One region of the Pseudomonas sp. G(2018) genome, then DNA from elsewhere that is predicted to be linked to it. Evidence: predicted binding sites of a transcription regulator. Region 1 holds the regulator's gene; each other region holds the start of a gene.
The links. The regulator sigma-54, encoded in region 1, starts transcription at its own class of promoters, with help from an activator protein. The targets are predictions, from matches to a motif close to ANTGGCATNNANNTTGCTNT.
Positions count from the first base shown of each region.

Region 2: the regulator sigma-54 is predicted to act here: its motif matches at 2,928-2,947, upstream of FFS64_RS20565 (CmpA/NrtA family ABC transporter substrate-binding protein).
Region 3: the regulator sigma-54 is predicted to act here: its motif matches at 2,731-2,750, upstream of glnK (P-II family nitrogen regulator).

Region 1 covers NZ_SCOO01000015.1:59,671-64,945, forward strand. Annotated here, with positions in the region: gene FFS64_RS16200 (HPr family phosphocarrier protein) at 1-71, opposite strand, end outside; gene rapZ (RNase adapter RapZ) at 87-944, opposite strand; gene ptsN (PTS IIA-like nitrogen regulatory protein PtsN) at 947-1,411, opposite strand; gene hpf (ribosome hibernation-promoting factor, HPF/YfiA family) at 1,424-1,732, opposite strand; gene FFS64_RS16220 (RNA polymerase factor sigma-54) at 1,807-3,300, opposite strand; gene lptB (LPS export ABC transporter ATP-binding protein) at 3,485-4,210, opposite strand; gene lptA (lipopolysaccharide transport periplasmic protein LptA) at 4,210-4,758, opposite strand; gene lptC (LPS export ABC transporter periplasmic protein LptC) at 4,745-5,275, opposite strand, start outside.
Region 2 covers NZ_SCOO01000023.1:59,163-64,437, reverse strand. Annotated here, with positions in the region: gene FFS64_RS20575 (NarK/NasA family nitrate transporter) at 1-676, opposite strand, end outside; gene FFS64_RS20570 (ANTAR domain-containing response regulator) at 1,006-1,581, opposite strand; gene FFS64_RS20565 (CmpA/NrtA family ABC transporter substrate-binding protein) at 1,597-2,808, opposite strand; gene FFS64_RS20560 (quinone-dependent dihydroorotate dehydrogenase) at 3,037-4,056, shown strand; gene rmf (ribosome modulation factor) at 4,314-4,529, opposite strand; gene rlmKL (bifunctional 23S rRNA (guanine(2069)-N(7))-methyltransferase RlmK/23S rRNA (guanine(2445)-N(2))-methyltransferase RlmL) at 5,060-5,275, shown strand, end outside.
Region 3 covers NZ_SCOO01000027.1:46,921-52,195, forward strand. Annotated here, with positions in the region: gene FFS64_RS22300 (YifB family Mg chelatase-like AAA ATPase) at 411-1,904, opposite strand; gene FFS64_RS22305 (accessory factor UbiK family protein) at 2,276-2,536, opposite strand; gene glnK (P-II family nitrogen regulator) at 2,957-3,295, shown strand; gene FFS64_RS22315 (ammonium transporter) at 3,331-4,668, shown strand; gene FFS64_RS22320 (secondary thiamine-phosphate synthase enzyme YjbQ) at 4,884-5,275, shown strand, end outside.

The sequences.
Region 1 (5,275 bases):
CCAACGAACTTTGCAGACGCCCGGGCATGCAAGCCCAGCTTATTGATGATTTCGATTTCCAGAGCAGGCATCGCGATGTGAATCCTTTAACTGAGGTCGCGGTGGCGGACCTGGACGTTCTTCAGGGATTGCTGCAGGGTCTTGCCCAGACGTTCGGTCAGGTAGACAGAGCGGTGATGCCCGCCGGTGCAACCGATGGCGATGGTGACATACGCGCGGTTGCTGGCAGCAAAGCGGGGTAACCATTTGAGCAGATAGGTGGAGATGTCCTGGAACATCTCTTCGACATCCGGCTGTGCCGCCAGGTACTCGGCAACCGGCTGATCGAGTCCGGACTGCGCGCGTAACTCCGGTTTCCAGTAAGGATTGGGCAAGCAGCGCACATCGAACACCAGGTCGGCGTCGACCGGCATGCCACGCTTGAAGCCGAAAGACTCCACCAGGAACGCTGTTCCGGGCTCCGGCTGGTTCAGCAGGCGCAGCTTGATGGTATCGCGCAGCTGATACAGGTTCAGGTTGGTGGTATTGACCTTGAGATCGGCCAGGTCGGCAATGGGGCCGAGCAGGTTCGTTTCGTCCGCGATGGCTTCGGCCAGCGAGCGATTGGCGCTGCTCAGCGGGTGGCGACGGCGGGTTTCCGAGAAGCGTTTGAGCAGGGTTTCTTCGTCGGCATCCAGATACAGCACATCGCACTGGATGTGACGGCTGCGTACTTCTTCCAGCAGCTCGGGAAACCGCGATAGGTGGCTTGGCAGGTTGCGCGCATCGATGGATACGGCAACCAGCGGCTGTGACAGCTCGGTATGAATCAACGCGCGTTCGGCCAGTTCCGGCAGCAACCCGGCAGGCAGGTTGTCGATGCAGTAGTAGCCGTTGTCCTCGAGTACATCGAGGGCGGTACTTTTACCTGAGCCGGAGCGGCCGCTGACGATGATCAAGCGCATGATTACTGCCCGTTTTGCTCGTCCAGGACAACCTGATACAAGGCTTGATTGCTCGGGGCGCTGCGCAGTTTGTCGCGCACGTCCTTGCGGTCGAGCATGCTGGCAATCTGACGCAACAACTCAAGGTGCGCATCGGTGGCAGCTTCCGGGACCAGTAGTACAAACAGTAGGTCAACCGGGGCGCCGTCGATGGCGTCGAAATCTATAGGGGCGTCCAGGTGCATCAAGGCACTGATGGGCGCGTTGCAACCCTTGAGGCGGCAATGAGGAATGGCTATGCCGTTGCCAAAACCAGTCGAGCCGAGTTTTTCGCGGGCGATCAAAGCCTCGAAGACATCTTGCATCTCCAGATCCGGCACTTCGCGATGGATAAGGTTGGCAATTTGCTCGAGGGCTTTCTTTTTGCTGCCGCCCGGCACGTTCACCAGGGAACGGCCGGGGGTCAGGATGCTTTCAAGTCGGATCATGGGTTGGGAGTGTTAACGACCGGTAGCGCCCTGGAGGAGGCTCTGGGTCTTTTCCTTATGCTTTTTGAGTTGTTTATCCAGCTTGTCGGTCAAGGCGTCGATCGCCGCGTACATATCGGTATGTTCCGCGTTCGCGACCACTTCATTGCCGGGAATATGCAGCGTGGCTTCGATTTTCTGCTTCAGCTTTTCGACCGTCATCGTGACCTGCACGTTGGTGATCTTGTCGAAATGTCGCTCCAATCGTTCGAGTTTTTCGCCGATGTAGGTGCGAAGAGGTTCGGTCACTTCCAGTTGGTGTCCACTGATGTTGACTTGCATACAGCTTCTCCTTCGTTGCCAGTGCATAAAGCGGCAGATCCGATGATCTGCCACTGGAACGCTGTGGCGTGGCTCTACATCAACCGCTTGCGTTCGCTCGAAGGCGCGATCCCGAGGGATTCGCGGTACTTGGCGACGGTGCGGCGAGCCACCTGAATGCCTTGTGCCTCCAGTAAACCAGCGATCTTGCTGTCACTCAACGGCTTTTTCTGATTTTCCGCAGCAACCAGTTTTTTGATGATCGCGCGGATCGCCGTGGACGAGCATTCGCCGCCTTCGGAGGTGCTGACGTGACTGGAGAAAAAGTATTTCAGTTCATAGATACCCCGGGGGGTATGCATGAATTTCTGCGTGGTCACCCGTGAGATCGTCGACTCGTGCATGCCGACCGCTTCAGCGATGTCATGCAGGACCAGCGGCTTCATCGCCTCGTCGCCATACTCCAGGAAACCGCGCTGATGCTCGACAATCTGGGTGGCTACTTTCATCAGGGTTTCGTTGCGGCTTTGCAGGCTCTTGATGAACCAGCGGGCCTCCTGCAGCTGATTGCGCATGAAGGTGTTGTCGGCACTGGTATCGGCGCGGCGCACGAAGCCGGCGTATTGGGCATTGACTCGCAGCCGTGGCACCGACTCCTGATTGAGTTCAACCAGCCAGCGCTCGTTGTCCTTGCGCACGATCACGTCGGGGACCACATATTCGGCTTCGGTAGACTCGATCTGCGAGCCTGGGCGCGGATTGAGGCTCTGGACCAGTTCGATCACCTGGCGCAGTTCGTCTTCCTTGAGCTTCATGCGGCGCATCAGCTGGCTGTAGTCACGGCTGCCGAGCAAGTCGATGTAATCGGTGACCAGGCGTTTGGCTTCGGCCAGCCAGGGTGTTTTGGCTGGCAGTTGGCGCAATTGCAGCAGCAGGCATTCACCCAGGTTACGGGCGCCGATGCCGGCGGGTTCGAATTGCTGGATGCGGTGCAGGACGGCTTCGATTTCGTCCAGTTCGATGTCCAGTTCCGGATCGAAGGCTTCGAGGATTTCCTCGAGCGTTTCGTCCAGATAACCCTGATTGTTGATGCAGTCGATCAGGGTCACGGCAATCAGCCGGTCGGTGTCGGACATCGGGGCCAGGTTCAATTGCCAGAGCAGGTGGCTTTGCAGGCTTTCGCCGGCTGATGTGCGGGTGGTGAAGTCCCACTCGTCGTCATCGTTGCTGGGAAGGCTGCTGGCGCTGGTCTGGTAGACGTCTTCCCATGCCGTATCGACGGGAAGTTCGTTGGGGATGCGTTCGTTCCAGTCGCCTTCGTCGAGGTTATCAACCGTCGGCGCGCTTTCCTGGTAGGAGGGTTCCTGGATGTCGGTGTTGGGCTTCTGTTCGGCGTTGTCGGCCAAGGGGTCCGTGTTGTCGAAGTCGTCGCCTTCTTCCTGGCGCTCGAGCATCGGATTGGACTCCAGGGCCTCCTGGATTTCCTGCTGCAGGTCCAGGGTCGACAATTGGAGCAGGCGGATGGCCTGTTGCAGCTGCGGTGTCATCGTCAGCTGCTGGCCCATTCTCAAGACTAGCGATGGTTTCATGGCAGGGGCTTAACACCTTATTCGCCGGCGCACATGCGCCATCCACTACAGGGGCGCCGGAGCGCCAAACATAAGCAAATTATATGCCCGAAGTTGCGGTGTTTGCCTAGAGCGCTGTAACAATAAAAAAGTATTGATTTTTTATCGAGACAAGCGCTCGGTCGACTAGCCAGCACTTCAGTGCTTACAGGCGGAACTCATGGCCCAGGTACACTTCCTTGACCAGGTCGTTGGCCAGGATGGTGTCGGAGTCGCCTTCGGCGATCAGTTGGCCATCGTTGACGATGTAGGCTGTTTCGCAGATATCCAGGGTTTCACGGACGTTGTGGTCAGTGATCAGCACGCCAATGCCCTTGGCCTTGAGGTGGTGGATGATCTGTTTGATGTCGCCCACCGAAATCGGGTCCACGCCGGCGAAGGGTTCGTCGAGCAGGATGAATTTCGGGTTGGTGGCCAGTGCGCGGGCGATTTCCACGCGGCGGCGTTCGCCACCGGACAGGCTCATACCGAGGTTGTCGCGGATGTGGCTGATGTGGAACTCCTGCAGCAGGCTTTCCAGCTCCTGACGACGATCGGCCTTGTCGAGTTCCTTGCGGGTCTCGAGGATGGCCATGATGTTGTCGGCCACCGACAGTTTGCGGAAGATCGACGCTTCTTGCGGCAGATAGCCGATACCGGCCTTCGCACGACCGTGCATAGGCTGGTGGCTGACGTCCAGGTCGTCGATCAGGACGCGGCCTTGATCGGCCCGTACCAGGCCAACGATCATGTAGAAGCAGGTGGTCTTGCCGGCGCCGTTGGGGCCAAGCAGGCCGACGATCTGACCGCTGTCGATGGACAGGCTGACGTCACGCACGACCTGGCGGCTCTTGTAGCTCTTGGCCAGATGCTGAGCTTTCAGAGTTGCCATTACTGGGCCTTTTGCTCGTCGGTTTTCTTTTTCGGCTGGATCACCATGTCGATGCGTGGGCGCGCTTCGGTGACTTTGCTGCCTGTGGCGCGACCGGCGCTGGCCAGCTTTTTAACGGTGTCGTAGACGATTTTTTCGCCCTGGGTGACGTTGTTGTCCTTGTCGACGACTTTGGCGCGATCGATCAGCACGACGCGGTTTTGCGTTGCGTGATACTGGATGGTCACGCCCCAGCCTTGAACCGGCTTGGCATCGCCCGCGGTTTGCACTTGTTCGAAGTAGGCGAGGTTGCCCACGGACGTCACCACATCGATATCGCCGTTAGGTGCGCGGGTCATGGTCACTTTGTTGCCGGTGACCTTCATCGAGCCTTGGGTGATGATCACGTCGCCCGTGTAGGTGGCGATACCGTTCTTGTCGTCCAGCTGGGCGTCGTCGGCCTGAATGCGGATAGGCTGCTGTTGGTCATCCGGCAGGGCCCAGGCGCTCACGCTTCCCAGTGCTGCGCCCAGACTGAGCAAAATAGGGAGGGTTTTAACGAGCCTCATACTGTCCTCTTACGTTCGAGAGCAGGTGTATCCTGCTTTCTTTCAAGTACGCTTTCATTCCGTTGCCTGTCGATACGCCGCCAGCGCCGTCGATTCTAACGGGTTGCTCGGTCTGCGCATATTGCTTCTGCGGGAACACTGTCATGCGAGTGGTGGTGATCAGGGTCCTGCGGTTTTTCTCGTCGAAACGCGTGATACGTACCGAATCGATCAGCTCGACCTGTGTGCCGTCGGGATTGACTTCGCCCTTTTCGCTCTGGACGTGCCACGGGAACTCGGTGCCGCGGAACATGTTCAAGTCGGGATTGGTCAGCAAGGTCACTTCGGTGACTTTGAGGTGTTCGACCTTGTCCGACGTCATTTCGTATTGCAGTTTGCCGTCCGGCAGGAACTGCACGCTGTGGGCGTTGATGGCGTAATAGTCGATTGCGCTGTTGTCGACTTGCGCAACAGGCTTGTCGAGGAAGCGTTCCGGGCTGATGTTCCAGTAGCCGACCGCGGCGAAAATCGCCGCGAT
Region 2 (5,275 bases), on a different contig from region 1:
TGAAGCCGCCGAAGGTCACGCAGTAGAAAAACATGAACCACCAGCTGTCGCGGTCGCCCAGCGCCTTGAAGTAGTCGGCCATCGACTTGGCTTTCGGCCGCTCGGGGGCGTTTTTGGCCAGCCAAGCGAAGACGATCAGGGTCAGGATCAGCGGGATCAAGGCGAAGCCGAATACATTGCTCCAGCCAAAAGCCGCTGCCAGCACTGGCGCAATCAGCGCGGCCAGCACGGTGCCCGAGTTACCGGCCCCGGCGATGCCCATGGCTTTGCCTTGATGCTGCGGCGGATACCATTGCGATGCCAGGGGCAGGGCGACGGCGAAAGAGGCGCCAGCCATGCCCAGGAACAGCCCCAGCAGCAGCGCTTGCTCGTAGCTGTGGATCCCGAGTTTCCAGGCACCGAACAACGCACAAATGACGATCACTTGACCGATGATGCCGGCGGTTTTCGGTGACAGGCGATCAGCCAGCATACCCATCACAAAGCGCAACACCGCGCCGGCCAGAATCGGCGTGGCCACCACGAGCCCGCGCTGTTGGGTGGTCAGGTGCAAGTCACCGGCGATTTGCACCGCCAGGGGGCCGAGCAGGTACCAGACCATGAAGCTCAAATCGAAATAGAGGAAGGCCGCGAACAGGGTCGGGGTATGGCCGGATTTCCAGAAGCTTGAATTCATCGCGCACCTCAGCTGATAGGAGTCTCGAACGGGATTCATGCAGGTGGGGCGCCGCAGGGCCGCACCACCGGCCCCGAGCTATGGGGCCAAAACAAAAAAACGCCGCTACCCGATTCGCCAGGGGCAAATGGGGTGAGCGACGTCTTTGTCGTAGGTGGGGCAACCGCCGTTGGTTACCTGTGGTGATTACCTAGCGAGATTTGTGCCAACAGTTTGAGACCGTGTTGCGGTCATTCGCGAGCAGGCTCGCTCCCACAGGGGGAATTGTGTCGTACACAACGGTGGGAGCGAGCCTGCTCGCGAAGGCGATAGAACATTCACTCCAGGTTTCAGCCAAGCAACTCACTCATGGCAATGATTTGCTCCGCCACCTGGATCAGCTTCTGCTGGCGGCTCATGGCCTGGCGGCGCATCAGGGTGTAGGCCTCTTCTTCGTTGCAGTCCTTCATTTTCATCAACAGCCCCTTGGCCAACTCGATACGCTTGCGCTCGGCCAGTTGCTGGTCGCGGGCGTGCAGTTGCGCGCGCAGGGCCTGGTCGCTTTCGAAACGGGCCATGGCCACGTCGAGAATCGGCTGCAAGCGTTGTGCGTGAATGCCTTCGACGATGTAGGCACTGACCCCGGACTTGATCGCCTGGCGCATCACATCGGGGTCGTGTTCGTCGGTAAACATCACGATCGGCCGTGGCTGGTCGCGGCTCACCAGCACCACTTGCTCCATCACATCGCGGCCGGGTGACTCGGTATCGATCAGAATCACGTCCGGACGCACCATTTCGACGCGTTCGGGCAGGTCGATGGTCAGCCCGGACTCGTCGATCACCTCGAAGCCGGCTTCGATCAGGGCCGCTTTCAGGCGCCCGACTTTTTTCGCGGTGTCGTTGATCAGCAGGATACGCAACATATTCGCAGTCTCCTGTCAGCGGCTGGCGATAAGGGGCGAGCTGTCGCTCATGGCATGCAGTTTGAAGCTGCGGGCGTAGACGGCCGGATCAGACCCGTCCCAGACCCTGCCGTCGATCAGCTGGCTGCTGCGCATTGTTTCGCCCGCAGAAGCGACTCCGACGGCACTGGCAGCCTCTCGATACAAGTCTAGTTGCTGGACCTGACGGGCCACCGCGAGGTAATCCGGATCGTCGCGCAACAACCCCCAGCGACGGAACTGGGTCATGAACCACATGCCATCGGACAGGTACGGCAAATTGACCTCGCCATCAGCATGGAAACGCAAGGCGTGCGGGTCTTGCCAGCGATTGCCGAGACCGTCGGCGTAGTCACCCAGCAGACGCGGTTCGATGCAGTCGAGCGGGGCGTCGAGGTACTGCGGTGCGCTGAGCAATTGCGCGGTGCTGCGGCGGTTTTCGGCGCTGTCTTCGATGAAACGGCTGGCTTGCAGGATTGCCATCACCAGCGCCCGGGCGGTATTGGGGTATTGCTCGACGAAGGCGCGGGTGCAGCCCAGGACTTTTTCCGGGTGATCGGGCCAGATGGTCTGGGTCGTCGCCAGGGTAAAACCGAGATCCTGTTGCACCGCGCTGGCGGACCAGGGCTCGCCGACACAAAAGCCGTCGATGCGGCCCGCTTGCAGGTGCGCGACCATTTGCGGCGGTGGCACCACCACGCTGTCGACGTCCTGCAACGGATGAATGCCCTGACTGGCGAGCCAGTAATACAGCCACATGGCGTGGGTGCCGGTGGGAAAGGTCTGAGCAAAGGTTAGTTTTGGGCGAGTTTGGTGCACGTGTCGGTGCAGTGCCTCAGGACCGGTCACGCCCAGGCTCTGTAAACCGTGGGAGAGGTTGATGCTCTGGCCGTTCTGGTTCAGACCCATGAGCACGGCCATGTCGGTCGCGGCCACGCCACCGATGCCCAGGTGCACGGCATAGATCAAGCCGTAGAGGCTGTGGGCGGCGTCGAGTTCTCCGCTGACCAGTTTGTCCCGCAAATTGGCCCAGGACGGCTGGCGCTTCAGGTTCAGGGTCAGGCCGTAGGGCTGGGCGAACCCCTGGGTGGCGGCAACCACCACCGAGGCGCAGTCGCTCAGGGCCATGAAGCCCAGATTGATTTCGGTCTTTTCCGGGGCATCGCTGCCATTGACCCAGGCCAGAGGGCCGGCTGACGGTTCGTTCATCGCGTGTTCACCTTGCAAAAAAAAGCGTCGTCCCGGGTCCTTGCACACGCAAGTCCGGGTGACGACGCCATTGTCCTGGCACTCATCCCGTCGTTGGCATGGGTGCTGATGACTGAGCGGGTGCAAGGCATATGCCATCGCCGGCTGTTTTTCTCTTGCGCCTCGCCTGTGGACCTGTGCCCGGCTATAATCGCCGCCACTTTTCGCCGCCCTGAGTCCAACCCGCCCATGTACACCCTGGCCCGTCAGCTGTTGTTCAAACTTTCCCCGGAAACTTCCCACGATCTGTCCCTGGACCTGATCGGCGCGGGCGGGCGCCTGGGGCTCAACGGCTTGCTGTGCAAGGCACCGGCGAAGATGCCGGTGAATGTCATGGGCCTGGACTTCCCGAATCCGGTGGGGCTGGCGGCCGGTCTGGACAAGAACGGCGCGGCTATCGACGGCTTTGCCCAGTTGGGTTTCGGCTTTGTCGAAATCGGCACCATCACCCCGCGCCCGCAACCGGGCAACCCAAAGCCGCGGCTGTTCCGTCTGCCGGAAGCCGAGGCGATCATCAACCGCATGGGTTTCAACAACCTCGGCGTCGATCACCTGCTGGCCCGCGTGGCGGCCGCCAAGTACAAGGGCGTGTTGGGCATCAACATCGGCAAGAACTTCGATACGCCGGTCGAGCGTGCGGTCGACGATTACCTGATTTGCCTGGACAAGGTCTACGCCCACGCCAGCTACGTGACGGTCAACGTCAGCTCGCCGAATACTCCGGGCCTGCGCAGTCTGCAATTCGGCGACTCGCTCAAGCAGTTGCTGGCCGACCTGGCTGCACGTCGCGCGGAACTGGCGCTGCGTCACGGTAAACACGTGCCGCTGGCCATCAAGATTGCCCCGGACATGACCGACGAAGAAACCGCCCAGGTCGCCCAGGCATTGATTGAAACCGGTATGGACGCGGTCATCGCGACCAATACCACCCTGAGCCGCGTGGGCGTCGAAGGCATGGAGCATGGCGACGAGGCGGGCGGTCTGTCGGGCGCACCGGTTCGCGACAAGAGCACCCACACTGTGAAGGTGCTGGCGGCCGAGCTGGGCGGTCGCTTGCCGATCATCGCGGCGGGCGGCATCACCGAAGGCAAACACGCGGCCGAGAAAATCACCGCGGGCGCAAGCCTGGTGCAGATCTATTCGGGTTTTATCTACAAAGGCCCGGCATTGATTCGCGAGTCGGTCGACGCTATCGCCGCCCTGCGCTGATCCCTGTGGGAGCGAGCCGGCTCCGGGCGGCGTTCCGACGAAGTCTACCTGTCAGGCGGCATCAATGTCGGATCTGATGGCCTCTTCGCGAGCAGGCTCGCTCCCACAGGTGCGTTTGTTGCTTCAGGTTGAGGATTCAGTAGGCATAAAAAAGGGCTCCTCGAAGGAGCCCCTGGGCCGTAGCCCGCCGTCCGGATGGGACGTGCGTGGTTAATTCGTAGCGTAATCAGATTGTGTGTCGGAGTGTGTGCCCTGTGTTAGCCGACGGCGTGAAGTTCGTTGAGTCTGTGGATTCCCGCAGTGCCGGTCATACCGTCCCAATTGTCGCCGCGTCCTTCTCGCCAGCCGTTAATCCAGGCTTGGCGTACCGACGGTAGAGTAAATGGGCAAAGCTCACGGGATTTGCCACCAACGCCATATTGATATCCGCGCAAAAATGCTCTTTCCAACGGATCACGCTTAAGTCTTCTCATAGGGTGTAGCCCTCACTTGTTGACTGTTTTTATCGCGTCGACCTCAATCGAGGTCAGGCAGAAAAACTCTGCCGTTGGGGGCTCGCTGCCGGCGTGGCGAGCCAAGGTGTTGACGTCATTGCGGCGCCAACCTGTATTGAGTTCTAACCAATGCGTCACATCGAGGGAATGATCGTTTTGTCATAAGCACGTAACCGTTAATGTGGTATGGCCATAAGTAACACGATGTTCGCCGCGTATTTATTGATCAAAGCCCTGTATGATCGGCCCCCCCGCAGGATGAAGGGGTTAATCCTTTGGTGAGAATGTCTCGCGTTGCAGTGGGGATTATTCGACGAAGGGTCGACTTATGACATTTTGTTGCACCAACTTTTTTATCTGTCCTTGCATCTAAGCTCTTTTAACCCGAGCAGCAAGGGTGGGACGGCACACCTTCGTGCCACGCGGGCGCTCTTCGAGAAAAGCGCCTGATTGAAAACCGGGCCGGCAATGCGTTGCCAGCTCACTCAGCCAAAGGCACAGAAATCCTCATGTCCGATCGTTTCGAACTCTTCCTCACTTGCCCAAAAGGCCTTGAAGGCCTGCTCATCGAGGAAGCCGTCGGGCTTGGCCTTGAGGAAGCACGTGAGCACACCTCTGCCGTACGCGGCATGGCCACCATGGAAACCGCTTATCGCCTGTGCCTGTGGTCGCGCCTGGCCAACCGGGTGCTGCTGGTACTCAAGCGTTTCCCGATGAAAGACGCC
Region 3 (5,275 bases), on a different contig from region 1:
ACTAACGCAAGCGTGCGGAGGTTGCATAAGGTCAATTTTAATTGGCTTGGGAAGGTTCGGGCGTAAGCTTTTTTAAGCTTATTGAATCGTTTCATCAGGGCTAAAAGAAGCGCTATAAAAAAGGCACGACGCCAAGAGTGGCTTTCTCCCTATCCCCGCTCAACGGTCGTGACGGCCTGGGCGGACTCGAAGGCTTGGGGTTGGAGCCAGGAACGAGTTTTTCTTATAACCGCCTGTTTTGGTCCCGATTATTAGAGTTAAAGCAGAGGTAGTTTCTGATCAAGTACAGCTTGCTGGCGGATTAGGAGGCTGTGGATTAGGCGTTACATCGGGTGAGCGAGATTCAGGGCGCTCGGGAAACCGAGGTGCGATAAACGCCGTTCGTTGATTTCTCCAAGGAGTCATTCTGGTCAGTTTGTACTCGGTCGATACTGCAGCGCCTCAGCCAGATGATCGCGGGTGATGCCATCAACTTGCTCAAGGTCCGCCAGGGTGCGTGAGACTTTTAGCAGCCGATGGGCCGCTCGCAGTGACAAGGTCAATCGCTCACATGCCGTTTCCAGCCAGGTTTCGTCGGTTGTGGATAACTTGCAGTGTTTGCGCAAGCCCGGCAGATCGAGGAAAGCGTTCGCGCAACCCTGGCGTTTTTGTTGTCGCTCTCGGGCGTCGGCAACCAGCACTGCGGCGGTAGCGGTGTCATCACCGGGTTTCAGCGCAGGGTTCAATGCCGTGGCTTCCCGAGCGACGGTCAGGTGCAGGTCGATTCGGTCCAGTAACGGCCCTGACAGTTTGTTGCGGTAACGCTGGACCATGTCCGGTGTACAACTGCATTTTCCGCTGGGTTCGCCAAGATATCCACAGGGGCACGGGTTCATCGCGGCTACCAATTGGAAACGGGCCGGGAAGCGGACACGGTCCTTGGCGCGGGAGATTACGATGTGACCGGATTCAAGCGGCTCCCTTAACACCTCCAATACCTTGCGATCGAATTCCGGAAGTTCGTCGAGAAATAGAACGCCATGATGGGCGAGGGTTATTTCGCCGGGTTGCGGTTTCGAGCCGCCGCCAACCAATGCGGGCCCGGAAGCGGAGTGGTGGGGTTGGCGGAAAGGTCTTTGTGGCCATTGGCTCAATGGCACGCAACTGGTAACGGATTGTATGGCTGCGACTTCAAGCGCTTCATTTTCGGCTAGCGGTGGGAGCAAACCGGGTAACCGACTCGCCAACAGCGTTTTCCCCGTCCCCGGCGGCCCGCTGAACAGGAGGTTGTGAGCCCCCGCCGCCGCAATCAGCAAAGCGCGTTTGGCCGAGAGTTGGCCCTGTACTTCGTTCAAGTCAGGATAGGGTTTGCTAGCATAGAGCAAGCCATTGGAGGCATAAGGTTCAATCGGTGTGTGCCCATTGAAATGCGCAACTGCCTCAAGCAGATGGTCCACCGCAATCACCTTCAACCCCGAAGCCAGGCACGCTTCTTCGGCGTTCGCCCGTGGCACCATCAACCAGCGTCCGGCCTTGCGCGCCGCCAACGCCGCGGGCAACACCCCGCGAACCGCCCGCACCTCACCTGACAGCGCCAACTCCCCCAGACACTCCACCTCATCGAGCGTCAAGGTCGGCACCTGCACACTGGCCGACAAAATCCCCAGGGCAATCGCCAGATCGAACCGCCCGCCATCTTTCGGCAAATCCGCCGGCGCCAGATTCAACGTGATCCGTCGCGCCGGAAATTGCAGCCCCGAATTGATGATCGCACTGCGCACCCGATCCTTGCTCTCCTTCACCGCCGCTTCGGGCAGGCCGACCATGGTCAGCGATGGCAAACCATTGGCCAGATGGACTTCAACGGTAACAGCGGGCGCATCCACGCCAATCTGGGCGCGGCTGTGGACGATGGAGAGGGACATGGTCGTTCCTTGAGGTGACGGAGACCGCTTCCTGCGGTTTTTGAAGGGTAGTCGGGAGAGGAGATTTTGGTGGGGTGGGTTAGGGGGCAAACTTTCACTGGATGTTGCTTGTAAAGTAAGACCTGAGTCAGCGTGAAAACCTGTGGCGAGGGAGCTTGCTCCCGCTCAGCCGGGCAGCAGTCGTAAACCTGCTGGCCGGTGCTTCCTGACGTGCCGGGTTGCCAGGCTTCGGGGCCGCAACGGGAACAAGCTCCCTCGACACAAGGACTGGCAGGCTCAGGGTTCTCTTAAGTGAGCGGTATCTACAGGTGAAGCGGAAGGTCGTGCCGACCTTCAATCGCGGGCAAGCCCCCTCCACAGGGGCCGTGGTGTTACTCGGTGGGTGGGTTCAGCTTCGCTTCCATTTCCGCCACCTTCGTCTCCAGCGCCTCCAGACGAGCCCGAGTGCGTGCCAACACAACCATCTGACTATCAAATTCTTCCCGGCTTACCAGGTCCAGTTTGCTGAAGGCGCTTTGCAGCAGGGCCTTGAACTGGCTTTCGATTTCGGCTTTCGGCAAAGGGGTGTCGCCGCTGAAGAGGCGGGAGGCGGTGCCGGTCAGGGCGTCGAGGAAGTCTTTGGGCGCGAGCATGGGGAAAGGTCCTGGAAACAATGGCGGGCAGTGTATCACGCAGTGTCTATAGTCAATTTCGCGGGCAAGGGATGCACGCTTTTCGCGCATGCGGATGGACGGCGTCGCACCGTTGTTGTGCGTAACGTGCCGGGTGTTGTGGCGAAGTGGCGGCCATCAACCGGTAAAGGCTTGAAAACAGTGAATTTTGTGGAGATGGCAAGCTTTCTGCTTAGACGCTAGTGACCCATGCACTGATGCAGTCACCGTGACGAATGCAGTGCGCCGAGCGAAACGCGGGGAGCGTTTGGCAAGGAGCGGTTAGCTGGCGTCGGACGGGCGGGTAAGGCCGACGATGCGTTACAAAGCCAGGCACTGCGCTTAGACTTGAGACGGGTTTGTTTTCCTGGGGCAAGTCCACCAATTCGGGAGAGAGTTTTCATGAAGCTAGTCACTGCCATCATCAAGCCGTTCAAGTTGGACGACGTGCGCGAGTCGTTGTCCGAGATCGGCGTGCAGGGCATTACCGTCACTGAAGTCAAAGGCTTCGGTCGGCAGAAGGGTCACACCGAGCTGTATCGCGGCGCGGAGTACGTGGTCGATTTCCTGCCAAAGGTGAAGATTGATGTCGCCATTGACGACAAGGATCTCGACCGGGTTATCGAGGCGATAACCAAGGCCGCCAACACCGGCAAGATCGGTGACGGCAAGATCTTCGTGGTCAATCTGGAACAGGCGATTCGCATCCGTACCGGCGAAACCGATACCGACGCAATCTAAGCCGCCACAAACCCAACGCCCCAGGAGAAAACAATATGACTCTGCGTAAAATCGCAGGGCTAGGAGCCCTGTTGTCCCTCGTAATGCCCGGCCTGGCCATGGCGGCAGACGAAGTGGCGGCCCCAGTCCTCAACTCCGGCGATACCGCCTGGATGTTGACCTCGACAGCTCTCGTGCTGTTCATGACCATTCCCGGCCTCGCGCTGTTCTACGGCGGCATGGTTCGGTCGAAAAACATTCTTTCCGTGATGATGCAGTGCTTCGCCATTACCGGTCTGATCAGCGTCCTGTGGGTCATTTATGGCTACAGCATCGCGTTCGACACCACCGGCATGGAACAGGGCGTCGTCAACTTCAACTCCTTCTTCGGTGGCATGGGCAAGGCATTCCTGGCCGGTGTCACGCCATCCAGCCTGACCGGCCCGGCGGCGCTGTTCCCTGAAGCGGTGTTCATCACCTTCCAGATGACCTTTGCCATCATCACCCCGGCGCTGATCGTCGGTGCCTTCGCCGAGCGCATGAAGTTCTCCGCGATGCTGATCTTCATGGGTATCTGGTTCACCCTGGTTTACGCACCGATTGCGCACATGGTTTGGTCCGGCAACGGCGGCCTGATGTGGGACTGGGGCGTGCTGGACTTCGCCGGCGGCACCGTGGTGCACATCAACGCCGGTGTGGCCGGCCTGATCGCCTGCCTGGTGCTGGGCAAGCGCAAAGGCTTCCCGACCACCCCGATGGCTCCGCACAACCTCGGTTACACCCTGATGGGCGCTGCGATGCTGTGGATCGGCTGGTTCGGCTTCAACGCCGGCTCCGCCGCAGCCGCCAACGGTACTGCTGGCATGGCGATGCTGGTCACCCAGATTGCGACTGCCGCCGCTGCGCTGGGCTGGATGTTCGCCGAGTGGATCACTCACGGTAAACCAAGCGCACTGGGCATCGCCTCGGGTGTGGTTGCCGGCCTGGTCGCCATCACGCCAGCCGCTGGCACCGTAGGCCCGATGGGCGCTCTGGTGATCGGCCTGGCCGCAGGCGTGGTGTGCTTCTTCTGCGCCACCACCCTGAAACGCAAAATGGGTTATGACGACTCCCTCGACGCCTTCGGCGTGCATGGCATCGGCGGTATCCTCGGCGCGATCCTGACCGGTGTATTCGCTGCACCGTCCCTGGGTGGCTTCGGCACCGTGACCGACATCGCCGCACAAGTGTGGATTCAGTGCAAAGGCGTGGGCTTCACGGTGATCTACACCGCGATCGTCACTTACATCATCCTCAAAGTCCTGGATGCTGTCATGGGCCTGCGCATCACCGAAGAAGAAGAGTCGGTCGGCATCGATCTGGCACTTCACAACGAACGCGGCTACAACTTGTAAGCACGCGCATGAAAAAATTTGCCCGGCTTGCCGGGCATTTTTTTGTCCGCGATTTATCATTGAAAGGACGGCTGAAAGGTTTTTTCTTACAGCTTTGTGAACGTTTACGATGCGTGTTTTTGTGCCGCCGAAGGCTTACACGATTGAAGGATTATTAGGGCCTTTGTTTTTTCCCAGAGCGCGCTAGAATGCGCCCCGAACGTGCGGAGAACTGTATGTGGCAACAGACTCTGATAACCCTGCGGGCGAGGCCCCGGGGCTTTCATCTGGTAACGGACGAGTTACTCGCCGGCCTGCCTGAACTCAAGGTATGTCGGGTTGGTCTGTTGCATTTGTGGCTACAGCATACCTCGGCGTCGTTGACCATCAACGAGAACGCCGATCCGGCGGTACGTCGCGACTTCGAACGATTTTTCAATCGTCTGATCCCACAAGGAACAGACGGCTATGAGCATAACGACGAAGGCCTGGACGACCTCCCGGCGCACTTCAAGGCCAGCGTGCTTGGCTGTCAGCTCAGTTTGCCGATCTCGGCGGGCCGACTGGCGTTAGGGACCTGGCAAGGCGTTTACCTGGGCGAGCACCGTGATTTTGGCGGTGCCCGTAA